4 regions of the Kluyvera sp. 1366 genome follow, and region 1 is predicted to be linked to each of the others. Evidence: predicted binding sites of a transcription regulator. Region 1 holds the regulator's gene; each other region holds the start of a gene.
The links. The regulator PurR, encoded in region 1, represses purine synthesis genes. The targets are predictions, from matches to a motif close to CANGCAAACGTTTGCNTG.

Region 1 (3,121 bases):
TGTTATCAAAAAAATGCTGGCCACTCGCCGACAGTGTCAGCAACTGGCAAATGGCTGGCGCGGCGAGTTGAGCATCGCGGTTGACTGCATTGTAAAACCGCAGCGCACGCGACAGTTAGTGAAGGACTTCTATCGCCATTTTCCCGATATGGAGCTGATTATCAGCTACGAAGTGTTCAACGGCGTGTGGGATGCGTTGGCTGATGGTCGGGTGGATGTGGCGATTGGCGCAACCCAGGCCATTCCGGTGGGCGGACGTTTTGCCTTTCAGGATATGGGCGCGCTGAACTGGCGTTGTGTGGTGAGCCCTGATCATCCGCTGGTTAACAGCAAGGAGCTGGATGATGAAACCTTGCGGGCGTGGCCATCGCTGGTGCTGGAAGATACCTCGCGTGCGTTACCGCGCCGTATGACATGGACGCTGGATAATCAGCGGCGGTTGGTGGTGCCAGAGTGGGAAACCGGGATGGATTGTTTGCTGGCAGGATTGTGCGTCGGCATGGTGCCTGGCCATTTGGCGCGTCCACTGCTGGACAGCCAAAAACTGGTCGAGCTGGCGCTACCGCAGGCGTTTCCGGACAGTCCGTGCTGCGTTAGCTGGTCAGAACAGCGCGCGTCACCGGCGCTGGCGTGGTTACTGGCTTATCTCGGGGATGCGGAAACGCTGAACCACGAATGGCTCAGCGAAGTGTCGGCTTAGCGGCGGTAGTCGCGGAACGGACCGTACGCCACCGAACGACGTTCAATCAGCGTTGGCTGGACTTCGATAGTTTGCGGATCTTCGCGCTTGCTGGTGATGCGATCCAGCAGCATTTCCAGCGCTTTTTCGCCCAGTTCAGCTTTCGGCTGGTGCACGGTGGTGAGCGCTGGTGTGAAATAGCGCGCGTTGCGCACGTTATCGTAGCCAATCACCGAGATATCCTGCGGTACGCGCAAACCCATCTCATCAGCAGCGCAAATCGCGCCCATCGCCATGATATCGCCACCGCAGAACACCGCGGTTGGACGCTGTTTCTGATTTAAGATCTGTTGCATCGCCTGATAGCCCGATTCAGGCTCAAAGTCGCCCTGAACCACCCACTCCGGACGCACTGTAATGCCCGCTTCGTTCATTGCCTGCAGGAAGCCAGCATGACGTCCACCGCCGGTGTTGCGCTCCATTTGGCCAGGAATGGCACCGATATCGCGATGGCCACGTTCAATCAGATAACGCCCGGCAAGATAGCCGCCCTGAAATGCATTGTCCTGCACGGTATCGGTGAAATCACCGCGTGACGCGCCCCAATCCATCACCACCATGGGGATATTGCGGTTCTCTTCCAGCATCTGCAGCAAATCGTCTGGATATTCCGAACACATCACCAGCAAGCCGTCGACGCGCTTTTGCGCCATCATCGACAGGTAAGCGCGCTGCTTTTGCAGATCGTTGTGAGCATTGCCGAGAATCAGCGTATAGCCGCGTTCGAAGCAGCGGTTCTCCACCGCTTCGATAATTTCAGCGAAGTAGGGCGCTTCGCTGGAGGTCGCCAGCAGACCCAAGGTTTTGGTGTGATTGACTTTAAGACTACGCGCCACGGCACTTGGCGAGTAATGTAATTCTTTGATCGCTTCCCATACGGCGTTACGCGTCTCTTCCGCAACGAAACGCGTTTTGTTGATGACATGCGAAACCGTGGTGGTTGAGACACCCGCGCGTTTTGCGACATCTTTAATTGTTGCCATGAAAATGGTGCTCCTGGGCTTATCGCAACTTACTGATAAGTATATTGTTAAACGTTTGCGTCTGCTAATGCTTTTACAGCCCAAAAAAGCGGGCAAAACGGTATGTTCTAGCAGGCGAAATCACTTCATCACGCTGTAAATACAGCCTGCGCAAAATCTGTTGCGCAACGAAAGGCGGCGATTCTAGCAAGCTGGCGCGGATAACACGAGATTTTTGCCTATTGCTATGCGAAAATCGTCTTAACCCTAATAATTGTGTGACTAAGGAGTTGTGATGAATACCGACCTGAAGCTGGCGCTAATGACCACTGTTGGCGCACTGTTGATGATTATCGCCTTCAGCTTTACCGCGATCATGCATTAACAAAAAAGCCGGAGCTGACAACAGCATCCGGCTTTTTTATGTCTGTTGCGCAACAGCTAGCGAATGGTTTTTGGCGTCATCATACGACGCGCGCCCACATAGTGTTTCTGCCAGTAATCCTCACCCAATGCGCTAATCTGAATATCTTTGCCGGTACGCGGCGACTGAATGAATTTGCCATTGCCAAGATAAACGCCCACATGGTCGGCGGTACCGCGATTGTTGATGCGGAAGAACACCAGATCGCCTTTCTCCAGCATTTCACGCTTAATCGGTGCCGCATCACGCAGGTGATACATCTCATTGGCGGTGCGTGGCAGTTTGAATTTCACCAGATCTTTATAGGCGTACCACACCAGGCCGCTGCAATCGAAACCGGTGTGTGGCGAAGCGCCGCCCCACTGATAAGGTTTGCCGAGTTGACCCATTAATTTGGTCATCGCCGTTTCACGCGCTTTTTGATAACGCTGACGGTGCGCTTTACTCATTTTGATGCCGGTCAGCGCTAAGGCTTCATCATTGACGGCGATCTCTGGCGTTTTCTTCGCTAAACGTTGATGACCGTATTTCTTAGCAGAAAGTTTTAACGGGGATTTTTTGCTGGTGGTTTTGTGCAGCGCGGTTTCTGTTTTGCTCTGTTTTTTGAGTTTGAATTTTTGAACAGCAGTCAGGCGCGATTTTTTGGTGGTGGTCTTCACCGGACGTCGTTTGCGGCGCTCGTCTTCACGTGCGCTCTTTTTCTCTGCTTTAAGCGAACTGGCGTTAACGGGCGCATGCGGAGATGCAGCGGCCACATTAAAGAACAGTTGGGCTAAAGCCAGTATGAAAAGCGTAATTAGTAGACGCATAATCCGGTTACAGGTTAAGCAGGCTGAATCAAAGCAGACTGCGGAAAAGTGAGAGAAATCTGATCAAGTGACCAGCGCCGAGGCAATTCTAATCCACTTTTTTTACAAAAGGTAAGGCCTTTTTCTATTAATATGTTACCAGATTGATTCTGTAGCAAAAATGAGCGATTTCAGCTGGTTAACACAG
Region 2 (3,121 bases), on a different contig from region 1:
TCAGGGTGGACATTACTATGCCATAAAACTGTCAAATTGTGCTGCGGCGCATTTTTGCGGGCTGGCTTCCAAAGCGTTAAATCGGCTGTCTAACAGTCGCGCTTTTTTACAGCGCCTTGTTTTATACTACGCGCACTTCGATGTCGCACAGGTTTTAAACATACCATGACCCAGGATGAACTGAAAAAAGCGGTAGGTTGGGCAGCTCTGCAGTACGTAGAGCCCGGCTCCATTGTCGGCGTAGGCACGGGTTCAACAGCGGCGCATTTTATTGATGCACTCGGCACCATGAAGAATCAGATTGAAGGTGCGGTTTCCAGCTCGGAAGCCTCAACCGAGAAACTGAAAGCGCTGGGTATTCACATCTTCGATCTCAACGAAATTGATGAACTGTCGGTGTATGTTGATGGCGCCGATGAGATCAATCCGCAGATGCAGATGATCAAAGGCGGTGGCGCAGCGCTGACGCGTGAGAAAATCGTTGCGGCGGTGGCGAAGAAATTTGTCTGCATTGCCGATGCATCGAAAGAAGTTGATGTGCTGGGCCGTTTCCCGCTGCCGGTTGAAGTGATTCCGATGGCGCGTTCGTATGTGGCGCGTGAACTGGTCAAACTCGGCGGCTTGCCGGAGTATCGCCAGAACGTCATTACCGACAACGGCAACATTATTCTCGACGTGCATAATCTGCGTATTCTCGATCCCATCGAACTGGAAAAAACCATTAATGCGCTGCCGGGCGTAGTGACCGTTGGCCTGTTTGCGGGACGTGGTGCGGATGTCGCACTGATTGGTACCGCAGAAGGCGTGAAAACCATCGTAAAATGATCTGTCCGGCGCGCGTAATGCGCCGGTTATTTCCATCCGCAAAACATCTTTTCTCACCAGGCTGAAATTTGGTGACTTATGTCACAAAAGATTCATCAGCAGTAAGTTCGTACTTCGTCCATTAAGGATGTCACGATTTTGTACGGCATTGTGCTGTCTCCGCGTGGGCGCGTGCTGGCTCCCAGGCAATCGTTTGTATTGCTGCGCACGAAATTTTTGATATTTTGACAGAAGGCTACCTTATGGTAGTCCTCATTGAATTCTGAATAGGGTCGGGAAATGGCAAAGGTATCACTGGAAAAAGACAAGATTAAGTTCCTGCTGGTGGAAGGCGTTCACCAGAGTGCGCTGGAAAACCTGCGTGCAGCAGGCTACACCAACATCGAGTTTCACAAAGGGGCGCTGGATGCGGAGTCGCTGAAATCCTCTATCCGCGATGCGCACTTCATTGGTATCCGTTCCCGTACCCAACTGACTGAAGAGATCTTTGCTGCCGCTGAAAAGCTGGTAGCAGTCGGCTGCTTCTGTATCGGTACCAACCAGGTTGATCTCGGTGCAGCGGCGAAACGCGGTGTGCCGGTGTTCAACGCGCCGTTCTCCAACACCCGTTCTGTTGCAGAGCTGGTGATTGGCGAAATGCTACTGATGCTGCGTGGCATTCCGGAAGCCAACGCCAAAGCGCACCGTGGCATCTGGAATAAAGTCGCCAACGGTTCGTTTGAAGCACGCGGCAAGAAACTGGGCATCATCGGTTACGGTCACATCGGCATGCAGCTGGGTGTACTGGCAGAAAGCCTCGGTATGCATGTGTTCTTCTACGATATCGAAAGCAAGCTGCCGCTGGGTAACGCCACTCAGGTGCGTCATCTCTCCGATCTGCTCAACATGAGCGACGTGGTCAGCCTGCACGTTCCTGAAACGCAATCCACTCAGAACATGATTGGCGCGGAAGAGCTGGCGCTGATGAAGCCGGGCGCGCTGCTGATCAACGCCGCGCGCGGTACCGTGATCGATATTCCGGCGCTGTGTGATGCCCTGGCGAACAAACATCTGTCTGGTGCCGCTATCGACGTCTTCCCGGTCGAGCCTGCGACTAACAGCGACCCGTTTAACTCACCGCTGTGCGAGTTCGATAACGTGATCCTGACGCCGCACATTGGTGGTTCAACGCAGGAAGCGCAGGAAAACATCGGTATCGAAGTGGCTGGCAAGCTGGCGAAATACTCCGACAACGGTTCTACGCTGTCTGCGGTTAACTTCCCGGAAGTCTCACTGCCGATGCATGCGGCAAGTGCTAGCCGTCTGCTGCACATCCATGAAAACCGTCCGGGTGTGCTGACCGCTATCAACCAGATTTTTGCCGAGCAGGGCATCAACATCGCCGCGCAGTATCTGCAAACCACGCCAATTATGGGCTACGTGGTGATCGATATTGATGCTGAGCAGGATGCAGCGGATAAAGCGCTGCAGGCGATGAAGGCGATTCCGGGCACCATCCGCGCCCGTCTGCTGTACTGATTAAACAGGGCGCCATTGGCGCCCTTTGTTTTTCCTGCTCACGCTTCCCACTGCCATAGTTTCGATGGCGTCAGAATCGCGGGGAGCGGCACATCCCAGGCGGCGACCGGCAATGCTTCTACGCGCTGACAATCATGTGCGATGCCCACCGGAAGAAAACCATGCTGCTGCCAGTTTTGCAGCGTGCGATCGTAGAATCCGCCACCCATTCCCAAACGTTGGCCAGCACAGTCAAACGCCACCAGCGGCACCAGCATCACATCCAGCTGATCCAGCGTGGCCAGTTGCGTGATATCCAGCGGCGGTTCCGGGATGCGAAGTTTATTTGGCGCGAGTGGCGTTTCTGGCGTGTAACGGATAAACAGCAGATTGCCCGGCGAGAAGGGATGAAGCACCGGTAAGTAAACCTGCTTTTTTTGCTGCCAAAGTTTGGCGATTAGCGGGCGGGTGTTGATCTCTCCATCGACAGATAAAAACAGCGCAATGCGTTGGGCATTAGCGATCGGCGCAATGTTGATGGCGTGTTCAGCCAACTGATCGGCGGCTTGTTCCTGTTGCTCAGACGTGAGATTACGGCGCAAATGGCGCACATGCTGACGGATGTCTTGACGGTCGAGAAGGGAGGGCGCTGGCATGATATCTAAATCCCCGGAATAATCGCTTCTTAAAAGCGATTATATCATGCGAACCGGGGAAACAGACTTGCTACTAAATGGAGATCTCCGAGATGCCGCCGCAGGCTGTAACCCTTGAACCCTTGGTTCAAGGTGAACATGCC
Region 3 (3,121 bases), on a different contig from region 1:
TCAACACCCGTTCCTGCAGCGGATTCTGCGACGCCATCATCGCACGGCCGTAATCATTTTCGGCGTGCAGATGGGCCAGCACCTCTGGATTCTCGCGGTCGTCATCACGTAACCAATGATAATTATCGATGCGCGTTTCACCGTGCAGCTTCATGACATGGGGAATTTTTTTCGCGTGTGGCTGATTCATTAGGCTCTTCTCCCTGAAGGACAACATTCAGCAAGCGTGGCACTAATCACGCACGATGCCAAGCTACACGCAGCATCACTTTACGCAGGGTAAGCAAAAGATGAAAAGCGAAGGCTGCGGATGCAACCTTCGCACGGAATTAAGCAGCTTTTTCCGCGTCGATATCGCGCTGAATACCGTCGCGCACATCCTGGGGAATTTTCAGCGCATCGCCGAGCGCGGAGAGATAGCTACGCTCCATAAAGTGGTCGACATCAATGGCTGCACAGCTGAGGAAATAGAGTTCCAGCGCCTCTTCTTCGTTTTTAACGTCAGCGGCCAGCCAGTTGGGATCGAGCGGGCGATTCATCGCCTGCTGAATCAGCGCTTCGGCTTGTGCGCCGTAGCCGGCCTGCTGGATATTTTGCTCAATTGCGGCACGCTCTTGATCGTCAATGTGACCATCACTTTTCGCCGCGAACACCAGCGCCGTGACTAAACGCTCTGCGCGTTGATCCATCGGCGTTTGCAGCTGGCCAAAGCCCGCATCGTCCTGATGGGTTTCACGTATGCGCTGTTTGTATTTGTTCCACAATAGCGCGCCCGCCGCCGCGCCGCCGCCCAACAGCAAGGCTTTGCCGCCATATTTGGTCAGCAGCTTACGCGTGGATTTGCTGCCTACCAGCAATCCCGCCAGCCCGCCCAATGCGCCGGGGGCCAGCATGTCACTTAAACCGCCCGATTTTCCGTCTCCACACTTTTTCGCCAGCACCGATTGAATTTGCTGCAGCCAATTGCTCATAGTTTAACTCCTGTTTACTTTTCCGTTCTCCATGCTGCCGCAGGCTGTGTCAGTTAACGTCAGAGCGGGAAAAGTATGGCAAACCTCATCGCGGCGAAAGCGTGAGTACGCAAACGTTTTCGTTTATACTGCGCGCGCATTTTGACTGCTAAGGTGAAATTATGACGACTCTCGGAACCGCGCTGCGCCCTGCCGCTACGCGTGTCATGCTGTTAGGTTCAGGCGAATTAGGCAAAGAAGTGGCACTTGAGTGCCAGCGTCTTGGTGTGGAAGTGATCGCGGTGGATCGTTACGCCGATGCTCCGGCGATGCACGTTGCGCATCGCAGCTATGTGATCAACATGCTGGACGGCGACGCGCTGGCCGCGCTGATTGCAGAGGAAAAGCCGCACTTCGTGGTACCAGAAATTGAAGCCATCGCCACCGAAAAACTGCTGGAGCTGGAAGCGCAAGGTCAGAAAGTGGTGCCGACCGCACGCGCCGCACGTCTGACCATGAACCGCGAAGGCATTCGCCGTCTGGCGGCGGAAGAGTTGTCCTTACCAACATCGACTTACCAGTTTGCTGACAGCAAAGAGAATTTTGTGGCCGCGGCTGAGGCGATTGGATTCCCGTGCATCGTTAAGCCGGTGATGAGCTCATCCGGTAAAGGCCAGAGCTTTATTCGCGAAGCCAGCCAGTTGGACAAAGCCTGGGATTATGCGCAGCAAGGCGGACGTGCCGGTGCGGGCCGCGTGATCGTTGAAGGCGTGGTGAAGTTTGATTTTGAAATCACCCTGCTGACCATCAGCGCAGTAGATGGCATTCACTTCTGCGCGCCGATTGGTCATCGTCAGGAAGATGGCGATTATCGTGAATCATGGCAGCCGCAGCAGATGAGTGAACTGGCGCTGCAACGCGCGCAGGATATCGCCGCTAACGTGGTAAAAGCGCTCGGTGGATACGGCCTGTTTGGCGTGGAGCTGTTCGTGTGCGGTGATGAAGTGGTGTTCAGCGAAGTGTCACCGCGTCCGCATGATACCGGCATGGTCACGCTGATTTCGCAGGATCTGTCCGAGTTCGCGCTGCATGTGCGCGCTTTCCTCGGCCTGCCGATTGGCGGCATTCGTCAATACGGTCCCGCTGCGTCGGCAGTGATTTTGCCTGAGCTGAACAGCCAGAACGTCGTGTTCGGCAATATCGAAGCCGCGCTGGGTGCCGGATTGCAGCTGCGCCTGTTTGGTAAGCCGGAAATCGCCGGTCAGCGCCGTTTAGGCGTGGCTTTGGCAACCGGTGAAAACACCGATGACGCTATCGCGCGCGCCGTGGCGAGTGCGGCCGCGGTACAAGTCGAAGGTTAAGTAAGATGAAGTGGTCGCCATCAATGACGACCACTTCATGAACTTATGCGCGAGCCCCTTCAACCGCTTCACGCGCCAGACGCGTAATACGATCCCAGTCACCGCTTTCCAACGCATCATTCGGTACCAGCCACGAACCGCCAATGCACAGCACGCTTTTCAGCGCCAGATAGTCTCGATAGTTGGCTGGCGAGATGCCGCCAGTTGGACAGAAACGCACCTGCGGGAACGGACCGCCAATCGCGGATAATGCTTTCACGCCACCATTGGCTTCCGCCGGGAAGAATTTGAACTCCCGCAGGCCGTAATCCATGCCAGTCATCAGTTCTGAAACCGTGCTGATACCTGGAATCAATGGCACCGGACCTTCAACCGCGGCTTTCAGCAGCGATTCCGTCAATCCTGGGCTGATGACAAACTGCGCACCGGCGTCAGTGACTTCTTTCAGTTGCTGGGTGTTGATCACCGTGCCCGCACCGACAATCGCTTCCGGTACTTCTTTAATCATGGCACGCAGCGCGTCCATCGCCACCGGGGTACGCAGCGTCACTTCCAGCACGCGCACACCGCCAGCCACCAGCGCTTTCGCCATCGGCACCGCGTGTTCCAGCTTGTTCACCACGATAACCGGCACGACCGGGCCAGTTTTCAGGATCTGTTCAGCACTTGTTTTCCAGTTCTTCATCACGTTTCCTTAGTTGCATCAGCCCGGCGTTTAGCCACGCTGTCAATAATTGGGCTCTACCATACAAGATCGTCTGGAGCGGCGTCCATCGGATATCAGAATTTTTTGAAACTCTGGTTCACTTT
Region 4 (3,121 bases), on a different contig from region 1:
CGGCGTAGGACCGATGTGGCGCTCAATGAAAGCACCGTTGTGTTCAAGCTGGCTGAGAGTCTGGGTCATTTGCAGTAAATCCTGAATCGGGCTGGGTTACAAAAATGGCGTTAAATCAGGCAGATAAAAAAGAAGGTGACGCAGCGCGCCACCTTCTGCCACTACCGGTTACTCGTCGATTGCGGCTTTATAGGCATCGGCATCCAGCATCGCGTCGAGTTCTGATTCGTCGCTGGCTTTGATGCGGAACAGCCAACCATCGGCGTACGGCGCGCTGTTCACCAGCTCTGGCGAATCGCCCAGATTGTCGTTCACCGCCACAATCTCACCGCTCAGTGGCGCGTAGATGTCTGAAGCCGCTTTTACCGACTCCGCAACGGCGCAGTCATCACCGGCCGAGAAGGTGGCACCGACGTCTGGCAGATCGACAAACACCATATCGCCCAGCAGTTCCTGTGCGTGTTCGGTGATACCCACAGTGAAGGTGCCGTCGGCTTCTTTACGGACCCATTCGTGGCTATCGCGGTATTTCAATTCATTTGGCACATTGCTCATTGGCCATTTCTCCTGAAAAAAAATTACTGGGCAACCGGCTTACCGGCGCGAACAAAAATCGGTTTGGTGACTTTCACTGGCATTTCACGGTTGCGGATTTCCACAATCGCCTGCTCACCAATGCCGGCTGGCACACGCGCCAGCGCGATGCTGTAACCCAGGGTTGGTGAGAAGGAACCACTGGTAATAATACCTTGCTGCGGCTGACCTTGTTGATCGGTGAAGCGCACCGTTAACCCGTTACGCAGCACCCCTTTTTCGGTCATCACCAGGCCAACCAGCTTTTCGGTGCCGTGCTCGCGCTGCGCTTGCAGGGCATCACGGCCAATGAAATCGCGATCGGCAGGTTCCCAGCTGATGGTCCAGCCCATATTGGCGGCGAGCGGCGAAACGCCCTCATCCATCTCCTGACCGTACAGGTTCATGCCCGCTTCCAGACGCAGCGTGTCACGCGCACCGAGTCCAGCCGGTTTAACGCCTGCGGCCAACAGCTGCTGCCAGAAAGCGGCGGCTTCAGTCGCTGGCATGGCAATCTCATAACCCGCTTCGCCGGTGTAGCCGGTGGTAGCGATAAACAGGTTTTCGGCCTGCACGCCAAAGAAGGGTTTCATGCCGGCAACGGCATCACGCTGAGCGGCGCTCAACAGCGTTTGTGCTTTCTGCTGCGCGTTTGGACCTTGCACCGCAATCAGCGCCAGATCGTCACGTTCGGTCAGCTCAACGCCAAACGGCTGCGCATGCTGTTTAATCCAGGCTAAATCTTTCTCTCGCGTAGCGGAGTTCACCACCAGACGGAAGAAATCTTCGCTCATAAAGTAAACAATCAAATCATCAATGACGCCAGCAGAGGCATTCAACATGCCGGTATACAGGGCTTTGCCCGGCTGGGTCAGCTTGGCGACATCGTTTGCCAGCAGATAGCGCAGGAATTCGCGGGTGCGTGCGCCGTGCAGATCGACGATGGTCATGTGGGAAACATCAAACATGCCGGCATCGTTACGCACCGCGTGATGCTCATCCATTTGCGAGCCGTAATGCAGCGGCATCATCCAACCGTGGAAGTCCACCATGCGTGCACCGCTTGCCTGATGCTGTTCGAATAGAGGCGTTTGCTGAGTCATAACCATCCTGTGAAGACAAGTGAGTGTGACGCGCCTGCGTCGCCTAATGAGGCTGACGCAAACGTTCTCTTTGTGCTGAAGTTATCACCTAATGTGGCAATTAACCATGAGGAAAACGAGGGCGAAACACTACCACCTTTCATCAAATCATCGAACAGCGCCCAGCATAAATCACTGCATTATTGTGATTAGCCTCGCACAAAATACGACTAAATTACTTTCATGCAGCAAATTGAGGGAATACACGCCACAGGATTAAGAAATGGTCCGGCATGCGCAGGGCTATGACATGAATTAATCTAATGCGAATTAAGGCGTCAAATTAGAATAAATCAAACGAGGCGCGATTGCGGTGCATCACTGCATCATTGGGGTGCAGCAAAGAAAAACGGCGCCCAATTGGGCGCCGTCAGCTGAGATGATTAGCGTATCCATCTGGGTAGATCGTTAAGCCCCATCGCCTGTTTCAGCATCAGCGGTTTAACGCCAGGTAACGTGTCGGCGAGTTTGAGGCCAACATCACGCAGCAGCTTTTTCGCGGGATGGGTGCCAGCAAACAGCTCGCGGAAACCCTGCATCCCCGCCAGCATCATCGCCGCACTGTGCTTGCGGCTGCGCTCATAGCGACGCAGATAGAGATGCTGACCAATGTCTTTGCCTTCCTGATGCAATCGACGAATTTCACCAATTAATTCAGCCGCATCCATAAAGCCGAGATTTACGCCCTGCCCGGCCAGCGGATGGATGGTGTGGGCGGCATCGCCGACCAGCGCCAAACGGTGCGCGGCAAAGTTACGCGCATAACGTGCCGTCAACGGGAAGGTTTTACGTTCACTCTCGACCTGACACAAGCCAAGACGCATATCAAACGCCACCGACAGCTGCTGATTAAATAGCGCTTCCGGCATCGAATGCAAGCGTGCCGCTTCCTGTGGCGCGAGCGACCAGACGATCGAGCATAAGTGTGGATCCTGCATCGGCAGGAACGCCAGAATACCGTCGCCGTGAAACACCTGACGCGCAATTGCATCATGCGGCATATCGGTGCGGATGTTCGCCACCAGCGCGTGATGCTCGTAATCCCAGAAAGTCAGCGGGATATCCGCTTTATCGCGCAGCCACGAATTGGCGCCGTCGGCCGCCACCAGCAAACGTGCGCTCATCATGCTGCCATCCTGCAACGTAATGAAGGCTTCGTTGTCGCCAAACGCCACTTGCTGCAGCTGCGCCGGGGCAAACAGCGTAATATCGCTGCTCTGACTGGCACGCTGCCACAACGCGCTATGAATCACTTCGTTTTCAATAATATGGCCAAGATGCGATAAACCCTGCTGCTCGTCATCAAAGCTGATTGAGCCAAAGCTGTCCTGATCCCACACTTCCATGCCGTGATAGGCGCTGGCGCGCAGCGCCAGAATGCTCGACCAGACATCGAGCTTTTGCAG

Region 2: serA (phosphoglycerate dehydrogenase) is a predicted target of PurR. The motif match lies at 1,008-1,025, and genes of this name have one in related genera.
Region 3: purT (formate-dependent phosphoribosylglycinamide formyltransferase) is a predicted target of PurR. The motif match lies at 1,078-1,095, and genes of this name have one in related genera.
Region 4: gcvT (glycine cleavage system aminomethyltransferase GcvT) is a predicted target of PurR. The motif match lies at 1,731-1,748, and genes of this name have one in related genera.

The regions. Positions count from the first base shown of each region.
Region 1 covers NZ_JBTRDW010000006.1:43,712-46,832, reverse strand. The annotation lists gene punR (DNA-binding transcriptional activator PunR) at 1-700, shown strand, start outside; gene purR (HTH-type transcriptional repressor PurR) at 697-1,722, opposite strand; gene cydH (cytochrome bd-I oxidase subunit CydH) at 1,997-2,086, shown strand; gene ACVLVH_RS14340 (C40 family peptidase) at 2,143-2,934, opposite strand.
Region 2 covers NZ_JBTRDW010000009.1:170,614-173,734, reverse strand. The annotation lists gene rpiA (ribose-5-phosphate isomerase RpiA) at 166-825, shown strand; gene serA (phosphoglycerate dehydrogenase) at 1,105-2,343, shown strand; gene ACVLVH_RS19935 (5-formyltetrahydrofolate cyclo-ligase) at 2,382-2,978, opposite strand; RNA gene ssrS (6S RNA) at 3,059-3,121, opposite strand, start outside.
Region 3 covers NZ_JBTRDW010000002.1:437,610-440,730, forward strand. The annotation lists gene ACVLVH_RS05555 (prolyl oligopeptidase family serine peptidase) at 1-190, opposite strand, end outside; gene ACVLVH_RS05560 (tellurite resistance TerB family protein) at 330-971, opposite strand; gene purT (formate-dependent phosphoribosylglycinamide formyltransferase) at 1,133-2,311, shown strand; gene ACVLVH_RS05570 (bifunctional 4-hydroxy-2-oxoglutarate aldolase/2-dehydro-3-deoxy-phosphogluconate aldolase) at 2,355-2,996, opposite strand.
Region 4 covers NZ_JBTRDW010000009.1:163,502-166,622, forward strand. The annotation lists gene gcvP (aminomethyl-transferring glycine dehydrogenase) at 1-69, opposite strand, end outside; gene gcvH (glycine cleavage system protein GcvH) at 169-555, opposite strand; gene gcvT (glycine cleavage system aminomethyltransferase GcvT) at 579-1,676, opposite strand; gene ubiI (FAD-dependent 2-octaprenylphenol hydroxylase) at 2,099-3,121, opposite strand, start outside.